Regions from separate parts of the Sphingomonas fucosidasi genome, predicted to be linked through region 2. Evidence: predicted binding sites of a transcription regulator. Region 2 holds the regulator's gene; each other region holds the start of a gene.
What was found. The regulator LexA, encoded in region 2, represses DNA repair genes until DNA is damaged. The targets are predictions, from matches to a motif close to GTTCCNCNCTTGTTCT.
Positions count from the first base shown of each region.

Region 1: the regulator LexA is predicted to act here: its motif matches at 4,463-4,478, upstream of U1737_RS08145 (ImuA family protein).
Region 3: the regulator LexA is predicted to act here: its motif matches at 2,805-2,820, upstream of U1737_RS18215 (ATP-dependent helicase).

Region 1 covers NZ_JAXOJR010000003.1:359,397-365,884, reverse strand. The annotation lists gene U1737_RS08185 (class 1 fructose-bisphosphatase) at 1-970, shown strand, start outside; gene U1737_RS08180 (helix-turn-helix domain-containing protein) at 999-1,343, shown strand; gene U1737_RS08175 (hypothetical protein) at 1,770-1,955, shown strand; gene U1737_RS08170 (DUF1488 family protein) at 2,038-2,328, opposite strand; gene U1737_RS08165 (SOS response-associated peptidase) at 2,650-3,321, opposite strand; gene U1737_RS08160 (HU family DNA-binding protein) at 3,374-3,643, opposite strand; gene U1737_RS08155 (hypothetical protein) at 3,685-3,861, shown strand; gene U1737_RS08150 (hypothetical protein) at 3,858-4,304, opposite strand; gene U1737_RS08145 (ImuA family protein) at 4,557-5,261, shown strand; gene U1737_RS08140 (DUF6504 family protein) at 5,425-6,488, shown strand, end outside.
Region 2 covers NZ_JAXOJR010000001.1:281,644-288,131, reverse strand. The annotation lists gene U1737_RS01405 (molybdopterin molybdotransferase MoeA) at 287-1,468, shown strand; gene lexA (transcriptional repressor LexA) at 1,537-2,211, shown strand; gene U1737_RS01395 (ComEC/Rec2 family competence protein) at 2,535-4,814, opposite strand; gene gltX (glutamate--tRNA ligase) at 4,905-6,335, shown strand; gene U1737_RS01385 (citrate synthase) at 6,361-6,488, shown strand, end outside.
Region 3 covers NZ_JAXOJR010000012.1:37,408-43,895, reverse strand. The annotation lists gene U1737_RS18230 (glycosyltransferase family protein) at 1-205, opposite strand, end outside; gene U1737_RS18225 (inorganic phosphate transporter) at 465-2,135, opposite strand; gene U1737_RS18220 (UrcA family protein) at 2,288-2,614, opposite strand; gene U1737_RS18215 (ATP-dependent helicase) at 2,833-5,124, shown strand; gene U1737_RS18210 (hypothetical protein) at 5,180-5,503, shown strand; gene U1737_RS18205 (DUF6680 family protein) at 5,500-6,066, shown strand; gene U1737_RS18200 (hypothetical protein) at 6,211-6,488, shown strand, end outside.

The DNA.
Region 1 (6,488 bases), on a different contig from region 2:
GCAGCGTGAGGCTGGAACACTGCAGCCTCAGCTCCGTCTTCTGATCGAAGTCGTAGCACGGTCGTGCAAGGCGATCAGTCATTCGATAGGCAAGGGCGCCCTTGGCGGTGTGCTTGGCAGTCTGAGCAGCGAGAACGTCCAGGGCGAGGTGCAAAAGAAGCTCGACGTCATTGCCAACGAGATGCTGCTCGAGGCCAACGAGTGGGGCGGGCATCTTGCGGCTATGGCGTCGGAGGAGATGGAAACGATCCATCTTGTTCCGAACCGCTATCCTCAGGGGGAATACCTGCTGCTGTTTGACCCGATCGACGGGTCGAGCAACATCGATGTCGATCTTTCGGTCGGGACGATCTTTTCCGTGTTGCGCGCGCCTGAACGGGTAGGCGGCGCGGACGTCACCGAGGAGGACTTCCTGCAGAGGGGCGAGTGCCAGGTCGCCGCTGGTTACGCCGTCTACGGGCCACAGACGATCCTTGTGCTCACACTCGGTGCGGGCGTGCACGAGTTCACGCTCGACCGCGAAATCGGGTCGTGGGTCATGACTGATACTAACATGATCATCCCGACCGGCACGCGGGAATTTGCGATCAACACGTCCAACGCTCGGCAATGGTCCCCTGAAATTGCGCGCTTCATCGAGGACCGCGTTGCAGGCGAAGACGGTAATCTTAGCGTTGACTACAATATGCGGTGGACGGGTTCGATGGTTGCCGACGTCCATCGCATCCTGAAGCGAGGCGGGGTGTTCCTGTATCCGCGCGATGTACGCAAGCCCGGCAAGGTTGGTAAGCTCCGCCTGATGTACGAAGGCAACCCGATGGCCATGCTCATGGAGCAGGCCGGGGGAGCCGCGAGTGACGGGGAGATGCGGATCATGTCGATCGTCCCGACCGCCCTTCACCAGCGCGTCGGGCTTGTCATGGGCGATTCAAAGGAAGTTGAAGCGGTCTCGTCAGCCTATCACGCGTAGCCCCGCGCAGCCGAACGGAGCGGTGGATTTGGAATATATCGACGTCAAACCGATAACCCGACGACAGTTGGACGATCTGTGGGAGGTGAAGGCAACGCTGTCTTCGACCGAGTTCTGCTTTGCGGCGGTACGGGTCGCTCGAGACACTCGTTATCCTGTCGACGTCGTCTACGCACTGCTCGGCGGGGCCTCGCCCACCGCCGCTTGGCGAATGTTCCGGGGGATGACGCGCGTTTCGCTCTCGCAAGCGGCCGGGGTGAATCCTGCCGGACTGTCCAGCATCGAGCGCGGGCTTAACAGCGGCAGTCAGGTCCGGGACAAGCTTGCTCTCGCACTCGCCGTTCCAGCCGACGCGTTGATTGCGCATTTCTGACTTCAGATCAGCGTGATCCCGAAGGATTTTGGTCAAGCTGATGTATCTATCTTGGCGTCTAACGTAGCAGGGGGCCAGATCAGCCGCCGGAATCCCCATCATTACCGATTCTTTTGGATAAATTCGGGCAGTTTGTTTTGCTTGCTTAAAGCGGGGGCGCGTGTTCGCCGGCGATACGCAATCGGGCAGGGAAGATGCCGATAGAAGCCCCTCGCCTGGGCCATCAATGAATAGCCGACGTTGGGTGACCGAAAAGCTTGCGAACGTTTGCTTGTGAGGCATTCGGCTATCGGTCGTCTGAAAGTATACCATCATCGAATTTGCCAGGAGCGGTAATGCGAGCCCTCCTGGGCGTGTCAGGTATCGTCCGCCGGTTCGCAACCGAGCGGTTTCTTGGATCGTTTGGTTGTATGAAGGAGAGCAACGATGGTGACTGCCCCGCAAGCCGAAGAGCCCGGTTTTGAAGCCGACGTCAACGAACTACCGGACGACAACAACGGGCCAGAAGATACCCTTGAGGATAAACCAATCGCCGGCGAACAAGAGCCAAACGATCTTGAGGAAGCGCAAAAGGAAGGCGCGGAGGAGCGAGAAGAGGGCGGCTTATACTGAAATAGGCATGGAGACGACGTGGGTCCGGAGCGTAACCCGCTCCGGACCATTGAACCAGTTGAATCGCAAACGTGCTTCGACGCTAAAGCGCCACATCTGAAGTCGTCAGCAGGATTGGTGGCTCACCACCAAGGCGTTTCACAAATTCACGCTGGGCGATGCGGTGAATGTCGCTTTCGAACTCGATGAAGACCTCGACCGCAGTTTCTGGGTCAATTCCCTCTAGCGCCGGGTTCAGCATTTCGGCCAACGCTTCGCTGGTGATCAGAAACTCGACGGGACCAAAGTCGGTCGTGCCGGTGAAGCCGATGCTATCGCGCTCGGCCACCCAATATCCGTCGCCGCGCTCGAACCGGACGCTGGCTTTCGCCATAGTAATTACTCCTCCACGGTTGGAGTGGACGGCAAATGCTCGGCTAGGGCCGCGATAGCTTCGCCAGTGAACGTCGTACTGGAAACCCCTTCGAGCTGAACGGCATGATCCGTGGTCAAGGTCGCCGCTTTCCTATGTTCAGGGTCCAGCCTGACCCAATCCCGCACGGCTCGCTCCAGGTTCGTCACTTCGGCGATGTCGGTGTCACCGCAGGGCACGTTTTCCAACGACGCGCTCATGCGCCAGTTGATGTCCGGGGTCTTGGCGCTTTCGCCCCATGTCGCTTCTGTCTTTGTCAGTTACCTTTTCGGGGTTCAACGGCTAGAGTAGCACAGGCGATCGGGCATCCTCCGCGTCCGCCGATGCCATGCCCTCAACGCGCATCAACTGCGATGGGTAGGGCGCGACCAAGTCCTTCAGTTCGTCCCAGGGCGCTGTCAGCCAACGATCGTAATCCTCGTCATGTAGTATGAGCGGCATAGCCTTGGGGTGGATCGGCGCCACGATCGCGTTCGGCTCGGTCGTCAGGAAACCATAGGCATTGTCGCGCTCGGTCGGACGCCAGATCCCTGCAAAGGCGAAGATTGGGCGGCTGGGCACGTCAAACCAGTGCAAGGGCTTCTTGCTGTCTTCGCCCGGCGCTAATCCATATTCAGAAAAAGCGGTGACCGGGACGAGACAGCGTCGCGCTGGCGTCGTCAGCATCGATCGCCAGAAGCCGGAGTTAAGGTTGCGCACGTTCGTCACGTACTTGGTAAGTTTGACCGAGGGGTCGCGCGCGCTGGGTACTTGCGTCGGCACGCCCCATTCCATCCGCTCGAGCTTCCGCTCGGCGCCGTCCTGCACGATCACCTTGCCGTAGAACGGGGTCTTCTTGCCGGTCGGGAAGATGTCACCGGCGGGGTATTCCTCATCCTTTTCACAAGGAGGTTGGATACCGAAGGTGACCGCAAGGTCGACCTCTTTTGCGGTCATACGATACCGGTTGCACACGAGCCTGTTCCTCGGGTTGGCGCCGACGAGACCGCTCGCCGGCGCACACGTCTTACATCTTGTCCTTCAGCCCCTTGGCGGCTGTGAACGCAACCTTCTTGGAAGCCGCGATCGTGATCGCCTCACCGGTGCCGGGGTTACGGCCTTCGCGCTCCGGGCGGTCCTTGACGGTAAACTTGCCGAACCCTGGAATCGAAACCTCCTCGCCCTTCACGGCTGCTGCCGCGATCTGGTCGAACACGGCCGTGATCGCCTTCTTCGCATCGGCATCGTTCGAACCGGTCGCTTCCGCGACGCCCTTGGCCAGGTCACTTACGTTCATGTTATTCGTACTCCGTTGGAAACACCGGCGGGACCTTAGCCATGGCGAACGACAAGACAAAGACCGCATTGGACGACGCCAGCGTTGCGACGGTTCGCTTCATGCTGGATAAGCTCCCGGATCACGATGTCGCCGAAGCCTACGAGGTGACAGGAGGGGAGGGGCCGATCGCCGATCTCGCAGTCGAAGCGATGCGCGCCCGCAACATCGATCTCTAGCGGCTGGCGATGCGTTCTCGCGTGACGCGAGGATCCTCGTAAAGATCACGGATTGCGCGGAGCCGAAAGACATTCCACCAGCGCTGCCAGCGATGCTCGGCTGCATCGTGGATCATGTGGCAGCGCTGACAGAGCGCCTTGAGGTTCGAAGACGCGCTGTTGCCGGGATCGTGATCAAGGTGCGCGCAGGCCAGGACGACATAGGTCACCCGAACCGACGCCAGCGCGAAACCGGCTTTCATCGAAATACGCTTGCCGCGGTCCGACCGCCAGCACCGAATATCGGCATCCCACCAGCGTCCGTCGCCAAGATGAACCACGCGGCGTAGATGTGGCCGGCCGCATCCCTCGCACTTGGCACCGGCGCGATCGAACCGGACCGTCTGCGACAGCTGCCGCCAGTCGATCGGATAGAGCCAGCGGTTTTCGGGTCGGATCGGCATGACGATTCTATGAGTCAGGCGCGGCCGAAACGAAAGCGAATTCGTTCTGCTCTGTTTACGATACGTTTCGCACCCGTTCCGTACCGCGCTCGGCCGCGGTCAAGCGCAAAGAGTCCGAACCATCGACATAAACCCGTTGACCAACACCAGTTGGTGACGGAACATAAAGGGAACAGGTAGAGTCTAGCCAGTATGTCATCCGTCGCTTCCGAGTCCTTACCCCACAGCATCGCGCACCTGCGTACGATCGCGATGCCAGTGGCCGACTACCGCATCATGCCGTTCGGCGTGGCCGCGATAGATGGCCGGCTTGGGGCCGGGGGGTTGCGAGCGGGCGCGCTTCACGAGGCAACGGCGCGCAGCGCTTCGCTTGTCGACGATGCGGCAACGACGCTGTTCCTTGCCGGCATTGCAGCGCGCGAAGCTGCCAATGCCGGCGGTCCTGTCTTGTGGGCTACGTGCCGCACCGACCTCTATGCGCCGGCTTTGGCCCAGGCAGGCCTATCGTCGTCAGATGTCATCTACGCTCAACCATACGATGACGCGGCGTTGCTCGCCGTCATCGAAGATGCGGTTCGCGATGGCACCCCGTCGGCGATCGTCGCGGAAGCGAGCAGGGTATCGATGGTTGCAACTCGCCGCCTTCAGCTGGTGGCGGCCGAAGCCGACATGCCTGTGCTGCTTCTTCGTCGTCGACGCGGGCGTGACCAGGATCCTTTTTCCGAACCTTCCGCCGCGTGGACGCGCTGGCGGATCGGTTCCGCGCCTTCGGCGCGGTTGGAAATCGCGGGTGTAGGACGAGCGAGATGGTCGGTCGAACTGGCGCGGCAACGCGGCGGTGAGGGCTTTTCCCTGATAGTGGAGGGCAGCGATGAGACGGGTCGTCTCGCTGTTCCTGCCGAACTTGGCCATCGAGCGGCTGAGACGGTTGGAACGGCCCGCTACGCGGCTGCCTGAACGGCCAGCCCTTCAACTACCTCCCGACGACGATCCGGGTGCCTGTTCGGTACCGCGGGGTGGCGGTTGGCGTCCTGGCGCTCGCTGGGCACGCGAGGGTACACAATCCCGCGGAGATGTTGAGGCACAGATCGCTGCGCTGCCAGTTCATGCAAAACCGCCCATGCGCGAGCTTGGCCGGCGATCAGAGGCGGCAAGCCACCCGTACAAGGCTCCGGCACCCGCCCGGCATGTCATCGCGCCTGTAGCGCCGCCATTTGAGCACGCACCGCTTGCGCTGATCGGCAAGGTCGGACGGCGCGAAGAGGTTGTGCACGCCTGCACTGGTGCACAAGCGCTCGGCATCCACCCCGGCATGGCTGCCACCCATGCACGCGCGCTGGTGTCGGATCTCGACTTCCGTCCGGTCGAACCTGAAGCCGATGCAGCACTACTCGATCGCCTTGCGCTGTTGGCGGTCCGGCGCTGGTCACCGATTGCGGCAGTGACGCCGGCCGACGGCCTTTGGATCGATCTCGCCGGCTGCGATCACCTGCATGGCGGGGAAGAGCGGTTCTGTCGTCGTTTGATCGCCTTCTGCCGTCGCGCAGGCTTCACCGCGCGCGTCGCGGTCGCCGACACGCCGGGGGCCGCGCATGCATTGGCGCGCTTCGGTCGGGACGATCTGACGCGCGTCGAACCGCGTGGCACGGTCGAGGCGCTCAGCCCGTTACCGATCGCCGCGCTGCGCCTGACGCCCACGGCGCTGACCGCGGCGCGGAGATTCGGCTTCGAGCGGATTGCGGATCTCCTGCCGGTCGCACGCGGGCCGCTGGCGCGGCGACTTGGGCTACCGGCGATAACGCGGCTCGATCAGGCCTTGGGCGGGATGGCAGAGCCGATCACCCCGCGCGAGGATGCGGAGGTGCCGGCCGTCGAGCGTCGCTTGCTGGAGCCGATCAGCACGGCCGAGGCGATCGAGCAGGTCATGGGCGACCTCCTGCGCGACCTCGCGGAGCTGCTGCAGACCAAGGGGCTTGGCGCAAGGTCGTTGCGCCTGACCGGCCTGAGTGTCGACGGCAGTGAGCAGGTTGTGGCGGTCGGCACATCCCGGCCGACACGCGAAGTGACGCATCTCCTGCGGCTGCTGAAGCTGCGCATCGAGCGCATCGACCCTGGCATGGGGCTCGAGCAATTCTGCTTGGTCGCCCCGCACACTGAGCCGCTTGATGCGGTCGACCTTGGCGC
Region 2 (6,488 bases):
GCGAAGGCGGGGACCCACACTGGACTCTCGCCTTCGCGGGAGAACAAGGAGGCGGTAGCAACCGTTCGAAATCGATCAGCCCAAAGCGCCCTCAACGGCCCGCCGCCCCCCTCGCTCAGCCAACAACACCTGTCCTACACCCGGAACCCGTGACAGAGCATGGAACATACCCCCGCACCCCGCGCTTCCCCCTTATTCGCGCCCCAAAGCACAAACCGCCAAACCGCTCCTAGCGGCTATACTTCCTACACTTCACCCTTCAGAACTGCCCGGAAACAGAGCCTTCATGACCCTAGTCCCCGTCGCCGAAGCCCAGACCCGCCTCTTCACCATGGCCCCTCGCGTCGGCCACGAGACCGTCCCCTTACGCGAAGCAGCCGGCCGCTGGGCCGCGGAGGACATCCTCGCCCGCCGCACGCAGCCGGCCGCCGACCTCTCGGCAATGGACGGCTACGCGATCCGCTTCGAAGACCTCCCCGGCCCCTGGAAAGTCATCGGCGAAAGCGCCGCCGGCCGCCCCTTCCCCGGCAAAGTCGCCCCCGGCCAAGCCACACGCATCTTCACCGGCGCCGCGATACCCGAAGGCGCCGACACCGTCATGGTCCAGGAAGAGGCCGAGCGCGACGGCGCCACCCTGACCCTAGCCGGCGAAGGTCCGCCGACATTCGGCCGCAACACCCGCCGCAAAGGCCTCGACTTCTCAACCGGCACCCGCCTGATCGCCGCCGGCGACCGCCTCAGCCCGGCGCGCATCGCCGTCGCCGCGACCGGCGGCCACGGCCGCCTGACCGTCAACCGCCGCGTCCGCGTCGCCGTCGCCGCCACCGGCGACGAACTCGTCCCCCCCGGCTCCACGACCGACGGCGTCGCACTGCCCGAATCGAACGGCATCATGCTGGCGGCAATGCTCGCCGACATGCCCGTCGACATCATCGACCTCGGAATTCTCCCCGACAATCTCGAAATCCTCCGCGACGCGTTCGCCAGCGTCCAAGCCGACCTCCTTGTCACTACAGGCGGCGCGTCGGTGGGCGATCACGACCTGGTCCGCCCCGCAATCGAGGCGGCCGGCGGCACGATAGATTTCTGGCGGATCGCGCTGCGCCCCGGCAAGCCGATGATGGCCGGCCGGATCGGCGAGATGATGGTGCTCGGCCTCCCCGGCAACCCGGTCTCCGCGTTCGTCACCGCCACGCTGTTCGTGAAGCCGGTCGTCGCGCACATGGCCGGCGCGCGCGACCCGCTCCCTCAGTCGACGCACGCACTGCTCGGCGAAGACCTCCCCGCCAATAACGCCCGCACCGACTATCTCCGTGCCGAACTCCGCGACGGCAAAGCCTATGCCTCGACGATCCAGGACAGCTCGATGCTGCTGACGCTGGCCCGCTCGACGTGCCTCATCGTCCGCCCCGGCAACGCGCCGGTGGCATACGAAGGCGAATCGGCGGAAATCCTCGTTATCGCGTGATACGGACGCTTGACGGCGTTAATTATGTTCCATAGAAGTTCCCAGTCTGTTCCGGACGGAGAACCGCTATGCTCACGCGCAAGCAGCACGAACTCGTCTGCTTCATCAACGATCGCCTCAACGAAACCGGCGTCTCGCCGTCGTTCGAGGAGATGAAGGACGCGCTCGACCTCAAGTCGAAGTCGGGCGTCCACCGTCTGATCAGCGCGCTCGAGGAGCGCAACTTCATCCGCCGCCTGCCCAACCGCGCGCGCGCACTCGAAGTGCTGCGCATGCCGGAGCGTGCGGAGAAAAAGGCGCCATCGAAGACCTCGAACGTCAAGGCGGCCCCCACCGCCGCCACGCCGCAACCGGCCAACGACGTCATCGAGATCCCCCTCCACGGCCGCATCGCCGCTGGCGTCCCGATCGAGGCGTTCGAGGGCAGCACGATGTTAGCCGTCCCCGCCGCGTTGCTCGGCACCGGCGAACATTACGCGCTGGAAGTCTCCGGCGACTCGATGGTCGAAGCCGGCATCCTCGACGGCGACTACGCCTTGATCCGCCGCACCGAGACCGCTCGCGACGGCGAGATCGTCGTCGCCCTGATCGAAGACAGCGAAGCCACGCTCAAATACTTCCGCCGCGAAGGCGCCATGGTCCGCCTCGACCCAGCCAACCGCGCCTACGACCCCCAACGCTACGCCCCCGCGCAAGTCCGCGTGCAAGGCAAACTCTCCGGCATCCTCCGCCGCTACGATTGAGCTGCCAGCGCCTACTCTGCGCAGCATAAAGAATATGTTCGCGCGGAGACGCGGAGCCGCGGAGGTTTTTCGGTTGGGTAGAACCTTGCGCTTTAAAATGACCGCGGGAGGGACGGCCGGATAGTCTCTAACCTGGTCCGGTTCGTCGTCTAAGACACTGCTCCGCGCCTCCGCGTCTCCGCGTCTCCGCGTGAAAATTTATCGGCCGGCCAGCGCGCGCGTCCGCTGGTGATTTGGATCACGCGAAGGCGCAAGGGCGCGGAGATGTTGCGTTTTGGGGGACGCCTACTTCCACCTCGAAGCGGTCAAGGCGACGAGGCTGCTCAATCCTTCATGGAGTTCGGGATGGTCTCCCGATCGCCATCACCGGCGCGCCTTTGCGCCGTTGCGTGAACATCGTACTTCCTGCGGCCTTGGACGGCCCGAAATCCAGACGTCTCATCTTGAAACCGAGCGTGCCGCGATCTCAAAATATGCGCAGGACGTTTGAGGACGGGCGGATCGCGCCAGGGATGGCGATCGCCTGCAGTCAGTATCGTGACGACCGTCCCGGTCCCCAAGGTCAGCGCGACCCCGCCTGTCCGACGCAGAACACGGCGATCCAGCTTCAGCCACCGCGGCACGCAACGTTTAGGCAGACCGCGTTCGCTGACCACGACGTCGGCGCTACGACACGCGGAAATAAGTTCGCCGATCGGCACCATATAAGCGCTGCGCGTCGCAAGGATCCGCCACATCCGTCCTCGCGCGGCGATATCGGTGACGCACAGATCGCGGCTGCATCGTGCATCGGGCTGGTCCGCAAGCAGGAGTGGCTCACCATCCACCCCGCCATTCTCGGCGAGCATGTCGCGCGTATAATCGCCGGCCCGGTCGCGCAGCATAGCCAGTCCCGCCGCCGTCCGCACCGCCACGTGGCGGCCGTCACCGGTAACGAGAACATCGGGTGCAGGTGTCGTCAACGCCCAGATCGCACCGGCGGCGAGCGGCAGCAGTCCCAGTCGGCGCAACCGCGTCCGCCACAACGCAATCCAGATACCGCCGATCACCATCAGCGCGAATGCTGGCGTCGGCATTGCGGGCAAGGATCGTACCGAACCCGGCGCGTCGGCGACGATATGGGCCAACCATAGCAGCGCATCGAGCGACCGCTGCACCAGCCACCAGACCGGTGCGCCCAGGCCGCCAGCGTCGAGTAGCAACGCCAACGCCTCCAGCGGCATCACTACGAACGTCGTCAGCGGGATCGCGACGATGTTGGCGAACGCGCCGTACAGGCCCGCCTTGTGGAAATGATAGACCGCGATCGGCATCAGCGCGAATTCGACCAGCAGCCCCGTCAGCAGCAGCGACGCGACGCCGCGCGCGAGTCTACGCCCGCGCCCCTCGTCATGCGGGCCGAAGAACGCGCGGATCACCGGATGTTCGTGCAACGCCATGATCGCGGTGATCGCCGCAAACGAGAGCTGAAAGCTCGGCCCGGCCGCCGATTCGGGCAGGACCAGCATCACGCACGCGGCGCCGGCTGCGACGAGCCGCAAAGTCATCGCCTCGCGTCCCATCGCCAGCGCCGCCAGCACCAGCAACGCCGCGACGCACGACCGGATCGTCGGCACCTGGCTCCCGGTCAGCAACGTGTAACCAATCGCCGCCGCCGCCCCGGCCAGCGCGGCAATCAACGGCAGGCGGGCGTGCAAAGCCAGCCACGGACTGAGCGCCAGCAGACGCAACACGATCAGCATCGTCGCCGCAACCGCCGCGGTGATGTGCAACCCGCTCACCGACAGCAGATGCGCGAGCCCCGCCCGGCGCATCGCCTCCGAATCCTCCTCGCTGATCGCGCCGACGTCGCCGGTTGCGAGCGCCGCCGCGATACCGCCCGCGCTGCCGTCGAGTCGCGATACGATGTGATGCGACAGCGCGACGCGGATGCCGGCACCCAATTCGCTCGACCTCGTCACGACCACCGGTGCGAAACCGCGCCCCGTCGCACCGATCCCGCCAAACCACGCGACGCGCGCAAAGTCGTACGCGCCCGGCACCGCGGGTAGCGGCGGTGGCATCAGCCGTGCCCGCAACTGGATGACCGCCCCCGTCCCCAGCAGCTTCGGCGCATCCGCTTCCGCCAGATTGACGCGGACGCGGTACGGCAAGGCGACCGGCTGCCCGTCGGTCTCGACCCCCTTCCCAATCGGCAATACCGTCAACCGAACCAACTTCCGCGCCACCAGCGGCTCGATCGCCTCGACCTTCGCCGAGAAACGCGCGATCGTCGGACCGCCCAGAACCGGCCGCGCCACCCATTCCGATCGCGCCCAGATCAGCCCGAGCCCCAGCGCAGTCGTCAGAAACCCGATAGACAGCGCGCGCGCCGCACGCCCGCCCTGCCCCACGGCCAGACCTGCCAACCCGCCTGCGACCAACAGCAGCACCGCGACGCACCACGCTGCCGGGTCCGGCAACGCAAACCACAATGCGATGCCGCCCCCGAGCATCACTGGCAGCCACAACACCAGCTGGTCGCGCTCCGTCTCCAGCCAGCGCTCCACGGCCAGCCCGACGACAGCAAGCCCAACGACAGCCCCCCATCGCGGCACGCCCATTTGTCGCCGCCAAGGACGCATGCTAGGGGCGGCGACGGCTGTCATGGCCATCGTTTCTCCATTGTTTCATCAGTCTGGGAGCACCCGCGGTTGGGCGCAATATCTGATACGGGCACCGCCAATTCGGCCGCACCCGTGGTTACCCGTTTCGCTCCGTCGCCGACGGGGTTCCTGCATCTCGGCGGCGCGCGCACCGCGCTGTTCAACTGGCTGTTCGCAAAGGCGAACGGGGGCAAGTTCCTGCTGCGGATCGAGGATACCGACCGGGTCCGTTCGACCCAGCCGGCGATCGACGCGATCATCGACGGGATGCGCTGGCTGGGGCTCGACTGGGACGGCGACGTCGTCATGCAGTTCGCCGGCGCCGAGCGTCACGCACAGGTCGCGCACGAGATGGTCGCGAACGGCCACGCCTATCGCTGCTACATGACCAATGACGAAATCGCCGCGATGCGCGCCGAGGCGCAGGCCGCGAAGAAGCCGCTCCGCATCCGCAGCCCGTGGCGCGATCGACCGGCGAGCGAAGCCCCCGACTTGCCCCACGTCGTCCGCCTGCGCGCCCCGCAGGAAGGTGCCGTCACGATCGAGGACCGCGTACAAGGCGCCGTCACGGTCAAGAACGAAGAGATCGACGACCTGGTCCTGCTCCGCTCGGACGGTACGCCGACCTACATGCTCGCCGTTGTCGTCGACGATCACGACATGGGCGTCACCCACGTCATCCGCGGCGACGATCATCTCAACAACGCGTTCCGCCAGTTGCCGATCTACCGCGCGATGGGCTGGCCCGAGCCGATCTACGCGCACATCCCGCTGATCCACGGCCCCGACGGCGCAAAGCTGTCGAAGCGTCACGGCGCGGTCGGCATCGAGGCGTATCGCGACGAGATGGGCATTCTCCCCGAGGCGTTCGATAATTACCTGCTCCGGCTCGGCTGGGGTCACGGCGACGACGAGATCATCAGCCGCGAGCAGGCGGTCGAGTGGTTCGACCTATCCGGCGTCGGCAAGTCGCCCTCGCGCTTTGATCTGAAAAAGCTCGAGAATCTCAATGGCCACTACATCCGCGAAGCCGACGACGCGCGGCTGGCGCAGCTTGCCGCCGACCGGCTCGGTCACGGTTTGCCGGACGGCGGATTGGCGCTTCTGACTCGCGCGATGCCGGTCCTGAAGCCCCGTGCAGCAAACCTGAACGAGCTGGCCGAAGGATCGAATTTTCTGTTCAGCCAGCGTCCTTTGGCGATGGATGACGCCGCGGCGAGCCTTTTACAGGGTGAAGCGAGTGCGATTTTGGCGAATGCGCATGCTGAACTTGACGCGCTCGACAAGTGGGATACGGAAGCGCTCGAAGGTGCGGTACGGCGCGTGGCCGAAGCCCGGGGCGTCAAGCTCGGGCAGGTCGCACAGCCGCTTCGTGCCGCACTGACGGGACGCAAGACGTCGCCGGGAATATTCGACGTGCTCGACCTGCTCGGGCGCGACGAGAGCCTCGGTCGGATCGCCGACCGGATGGCTAGCTGATAAGATTTCGAGGAAGGATACAAGCATGAGCGAGACCGCAACCCTCAAGGTCGACGGCAAGGATTTCGATTATCCGGTGATGTCCGGCACGGTCGGACCCGACGTCATCGATATCCGCAAGCTGTACGCACAGACGGACAATTTCACCTATGA
Region 3 (6,488 bases), on a different contig from region 2:
GGTAGTCGTGTGGGAAGCGGATCGCATTTGGCGCGACGGCGGTCGGTTCGACCTCGAACCCGAACCGCCACGCCACGTTGCGCAATCCTGCCGGGTCGAGCGTCCAGCGCTCGGCGGGCTCGCGTTCCAGATCGACGACACCGCTTTCGAGCCCGGCGACGATGTCGCGGGCCACTTCGCCAACCTCGCCCACGTGGCGCACCATCAGGCGGCAGTGGCTACATTCGGACCAGTCCTCATGCGGGAGCCAGTCCCAGTTGCTACAGATCGAGCATCGCAATCGCATGGGCCCGGCAACCCGTAGGGCGGGCTAGGGGTTCCGCCGAACTCGATCCTCCCCCATCGGGGGAGGTGGCAGTCCCGGAGGGACTGACGGAGGGGTATCCGCCCCAAGTTGAGGGGCGGCACCCCTCCGTCTGGCAAGAGCCAGCCACCTCCCCTCACAGGGGAGGATTTTAGAACGCTCAATACCCCAGCGTATGCGCCAGCGTCAGCAGCAGCCAGTACAGTCCGCCCGACAACAGCATCGCCACCGGCAGCGTCATCACCCACGCCAGCGCCATGTTCATCACCGTGCGCCGCTGCAGTCCGGCGCCATTGGCAACGCTCGCACCCGCGACGCCGGACGACAGGATATGCGTGGTCGACACCGGCATCCCGAAGTTCACCGCCAGCAGGATCGTCGACGCCGCGACCAGCTCGGCCGATGCGCCCATGCCATAGGTCAGATGCGTCTTGCCGATCCGCTCGCCCACCGTGACGACGATCCGCTTCCACCCGACCATCGTGCCCAGCCCGAGCGCCAGCGCGACGGTCACCTTCACCCAGGTCGGGATATAGCGCGTGCCCTGCTCGAGCCCGCTATCATAGCTCTTGAGCGTGGTGATCTCCTGCGCGGTAAACCGACCCTGCGCGGCCTTGTCGGCGGCGATCAGCTTGGTGGTATCGAGCACCAGATACATGTCGTTGCGCAAGTTCGGCGTCGCCGCGGCGGGCACTTTCCCGAGCGACCCATAGCCCGCGATCCGGCTCGACACGTCGTCCGACAACGTCGCGAGCGCGCCATAGACGACCGGGTCCGCGACATGCTTGCTCTTCAGCGCCTGCGTGACCTGCGCGCGCGCCGCGCCGACGTCGGTCGGTGCGCCATCGGCATGCGCGCGGTACGCCGCCGACGCCGCCTGCGCGGTCTGGACGAACGCCGGCGTCGCGCTCTCGGGCATCGTCCGGTTGAGCGCATAGGCAGTCGGCGCGCAGCCGATCAGGATGAGCATGATCAGCCCCATCCCCTTCTGCCCGTCGTTGCTGCCATGCGCGAAGCTGACCGCGGTGCACGTGCCGATCAGCAGCGCACGGATGCCGCGTGGCGGCGGCGTCTGGCCCTCGGGGGCCTCGTACAGCGCCTTGTCGCGCAGGAAGCGCTTCATCACGAGCAGCAGCAACAGCGCGCCGACGAACCCGACGATCGGGCTGAACGCGAGCGCGGAAAGAACCTTCCAGACCTGCGCCATATCGACGCCGGACGTACCGTCCGCCCCGCCGCCGCTGATGAGCTGATTGGCGAGCCCGACGCCAAGGATCGAGCCGATCAGCGCATGGCTCGACGAATTGGGCAGCCCGACCGCCCAGGTCGCGAGGTTCCACACGATCGCCGCGAGCAGCAGCGCGAAGATCATCGCGAACCCGCCGACGCTACCGACGTTGAGGATCAGGTCGACCGGCAGTAGCGTGACGATCGAATACGCCACTGCGCCCGACGACAACATCACGCCAAGGAAGTTGAAGAACCCCGACCACACGACCGCAAGCGGCGCGGGCATCGAATGCGTGTAGATGACGGTGGCGACCGCATTGGCGGTATCGTGGAAGCCGTTCACGAACTCGAACCCGAGCGCGATCAGCAGCGCGAGCGCGAGGAACGCGAAGGCGCCGCCCGCCAGGCTCTCGCCGACCTGCGCGGTGTCGAAGGCGATGCTGAACCCGGCATAGGCGAGCCCACCGATCAGCACGGCGAGGAACAGCCAGCGCCCCGCCGGGTGCAGCGCATGGTCGAGCCTGGGACCAGTGTGCGGTGCCGACGCCGCAGCGCTCGAATCAGCCGTTAGCGCGTCGGGTGCAAATGTGGAGGTTGCCATGGGAATGTGCAGTCGGCCCTTACGATGACAATCTTATGACAGATGCAGATCAAGCGATGGCTCGGCCTGATTTGGGAGCCGCCTTAACCATCCTCCCCCTTGCGGGGGAGGATCAATAAAAACCGACGTCCTTCCCCGATCAGCGCGCTAGTTCAGCGCACCGCGTCGATGCTGGCGAGCTGCGTCCCGCTATTCAGCAACGCGGCCAGCTTCACGCTCGCATCCGTGGTCATCTCCTTGCGACACTGGTGCGAATCGGCGAGCGCGTCGAGGCCACCGGTACGCGGCTGGCAGGCGCTGGCGATCGCCGAGCGCAACCGGCGCTGGAACGCGGTTCGTCCGGCGTCGCTGGTGAGGTCGAGTCCGGCTAGCGATACGCGCACCGACACCGGTTCGCGCACGGAACTGGCCGATGCGCCCGCCGAGAACAGGCACGCGCCGACGATCGCCGCCGAAGCGACGCTGATGAAAAGCTTCATGATGATGTTCCTCGATTGGTCCTGCGGTCCGCAGGCCCCGGCCTGCGGGCGACGGCGCCAGTGCGTCGGGACGCCTTTCTGGTTGCGGCATCTCCGACGACGAACCTCGTCGCTGCGCATCCCCTAGACGTGCTTCGTGACGTCCGCGCGACGGTTCAGCGACGTTTCAAAGGTTGCCCGATCGCCCCCCGTTCCCTACCTGTTCACCGGTGAACCAGATCGCCCAAACGTCCGCGCCGCAAGCAGAGCCTCCCTATCTCCGCGGTCTCAATCCGCCGCAGCGCGAGGCGGTGCTGACCACCGATGGCCCCGTCCTGATCATCGCCGGCGCGGGTACCGGCAAGACTGCGGCGCTCACCGCCCGGCTCGCGCACCTGATCTTCACCAGGAAGGCGTGGCCGTCGGAAATCCTGAGCGTCACCTTCACCAACAAGGCCGCGCGCGAGATGCGCGAGCGGGTCGGCCGGCTCGTCGGCGATGCGGTCGAGGGGATGCCGTGGCTCGGCACGTTCCACGCGATCGCCGCGAAGATGCTGCGTCGCCACGCCGAGCTCGTCGGGCTGCAATCGAACTTCACGATCCTCGATACCGACGACCAGCTGCGGCTGCTGAAGCAACTCATTCTCGCCGCGGACATCGACGAGAAGCGCTTTCCGACGCGCAGCCTCGCCGGGCTGATCGACCAGTGGAAGAACAAGGGGCTCGTCCCCGCCGATATCGATGCGGGCGAATCCGAACGCTACGCCAACGGCCGCGGCGGCGAGTTGTACCAGCAATACCAGACCCGGCTGATCGCGCTGAACGCGTGCGATTTCGGCGATCTGCTGCTCCACATGCTCGTCATTCTGAAGACGCACCGCGATGTGCTGGCGCAGTATCAGCAGCGCTTCAAATACATCATGGTCGACGAGTATCAGGACACCAACTCGTCGCAATATCTCTGGCTGCGGCTGCTAGCGCAGGAGCGCAAGAACATCGCCTGCGTCGGCGACGACGACCAGTCGATCTATTCGTGGCGCGGCGCGCAGGTCGAGAACATCCTGAAGTTCGAGCGCGATTTTCCGGGCGCGAAGGTCATCCGCCTCGAACAGAATTACCGCAGCACGCCGCACATCCTCGGCGCCGCATCGGGCGTGATCGCGAACAATGGCGGGCGGCTGGGCAAGCAGCTGTGGACTGAGCGCGACGTCGGCGAAAAGGTCAAGGTCATCGGCGTCTGGGACGGCCCGGAGGAAGCGCGCCGCGTCGGCGAGGAGATCGACATCGTCCGCCGCTCGGGCAAGTCGCTCGACGAGGTCGCGATCCTGGTCCGCGCGCAGCACCAGACGCGCGAGTTCGAGGACCGCTTCATCGCGATCGGCATGCCGTACAAGATCGTCGGCGGCTTCCGTTTCTACGAGCGCGCCGAGATCCGCGACGCGCTCGCCTATCTCCGCGTGGTCAACCAGCCGGCGGACGACCTCGCCTTCGAACGCATCGTCAACGTCCCCAAACGCGGACTCGGCGACAAGGCGGTCGCGCGCATCCACCAGCTCGCGCGCGCCACCGGCACCCCGCTGACCACCGCCGCCGCGCGCATCCTCGACACCGACGAACTGACCGGGGCGGCGAAGAAGTCGCTCGGCCGGCTGGTCGGCGATATCGCCCGCTGGCGCGACATGGCGACCAGCCTGCCGCACGCCGAGCTCGCGCGGCAATTGCTCGACGAGAGCGGCTACACCGCGATGTACCAGGCCGAAAAGTCGGTCGAAGCCACCGGCCGCCTCGAGAACCTCAGCGAACTCGTCCGCGCGATGGAGGAGTATGATTCGCTCGGCGCGTTCCTCGAACATGTGTCGCTGGTGATGGACAACGAGGGTGGCGCGCAGGACCCGCAGGTCACGATCATGACCATCCACGCCGCCAAGGGCCTCGAATACGACACGGTTTTCCTAGTCGGCTGGGAGGAAGGCCTGTTCCCGTCGCAGCGCTCGCTCGACGAGGGCGGCGTGAAGAGCCTCGAGGAGGAACGCCGCCTCGCCTATGTCGCGATCACCCGCGCCCGACGTCTGGCCGTGATCATCCACGCCGCCAACCGCCGCATCTACGGCCAGTGGAACTCGTCGATCCCCTCGCGCTTCGTCGCCGAACTCCCCGCCGAGCATATCGATACGGAAACGACGATGTCCGGCGGCGCAAGCCTTTGGCAGGCCAACTGGTCCGACCGCGCCGATCCCTTCGCGGACGTCGCCCGCGCCACCGGCCGCGGCCCCGGCTGGCAGCGCGCGTCAGGCAGCACCGCCGGCACCGGAAGCAGTTTCTCCACCAAGCCTGCCCGCATCGTCGAAAGCCGCTCCAGCGCGATCAGCCTCGGCAACAAGGGCCGCGACGACCTGTCGCTCGGCATGCGCGTGTTCCACCAGAAGTTCGGCTATGGCGCGATCGCCGAAATCGAAGGCAACAAGCTGGAGATAGACTTCGAGCAGTCGGGGCGCAAACGGGTGATGGATAGCTTCGTGACTCTAGGATAGGCTCTTGTTGGGGGGCGCTATTATGAACTCGTGGGATGGCATTTATGCCGTGTATATGAGCGGCACTGAAGGACAGGGTTTTGCCATGTTCAGCTTTCGCGAGGGCAAGATTCACGGCGCGGATCCTTTGGGAGTTCGTTTTAGCGGACTGTATAAAGTCGACGATGACGGGTCGTTGGACGGCACTGTGCGTGTTACCGTTCCCTCGTCAGATACTGTTGTCCAAGGCGTTACCGCCGGCGTCCATGGCCTGACATACGAAGTAAAATTATTTGTATCGCGCGCTTCGCTGGATAACGACTACATTCGACTTGAGACGCCTTTAGGTCCGGTAAATTACAAGCTAGAAAAATTGGACGATTACGGGGTGGATATATGACGTCGTGGTCTGATCCCGCTGAATCTGCTGCATTTCTTAGCGCCGTTGCAGCCATTGCCGCCGCCGTTGCAGCCTGGCGCGGCCCTTTGACCGCTGCAAAAATGTCCGATGCGTTGCGCGTAAACTCTGATAAGTCTGCAAATTCAAGGCAAATTAGACTGAACGTATTTGCTACGATAATGCAGGGACGAGCCGAGATATATTCCGAAGACACAGTTAGAGCTCTAAATTTTATTGATGTAGCCTTTTCAGACGATACGAAAGTGCGCGAGTGCTGGTCCGAACTCTTTCAAGCATTATCGCCAGTGGCTCCTGACCACGTGATTGATGAAAGGCTTAGGCGCCTTCTGAAAGCCATGTCGCTAAATCTTGGGTTATCAGACTCTTTACGGCAGGACGACTTCGGTCGCGTATACTTCCCAACAGCTCTGCTAGAAGAGCGAAACGTTCGCCAACTTGAACGGAAAGCAGCATTAGCCAGACTTACTGGCAACATATCACCTGCGGCGAACAGCGCTGAAGTCTCGACGGAACTGCAAAAGTGGCCTCCAAAACCTCTGTAGCGTTTTCATATTCTCTTTTCGGTATAGCCCCGGGCGACGTCGCCCCCAAACCTGTACCGCAGCCGACAACCCCGTTCAGGAACGATGTCTCTCGACAGCCGTATCACCGGCGCATCCCGATCGTCGGGTTCGAGAGGACATCTCATGAAGTTTACGCATCTCATCGCGGCCGGGTTGGCCTTTGCAACGCTCGGCCTCGGTGCCGCCGCTCCTGCCGAGGCGCAGCGCGATCGCGGGTATAGCCAGCAGTATCGCGACAACGATCATCGTGGGGATCACCGTGGCGATCGGCGCGATTTCCGCGGCAACGATCATCGTGGCGATCGCCATGACGACCGGCGCTATCGCGGCCGCGGCAACGATCGTCGCAGCTGGAACAACAGTCGCCGTTGCCGCACCGAATGGCGCAACCATCGTCGCGT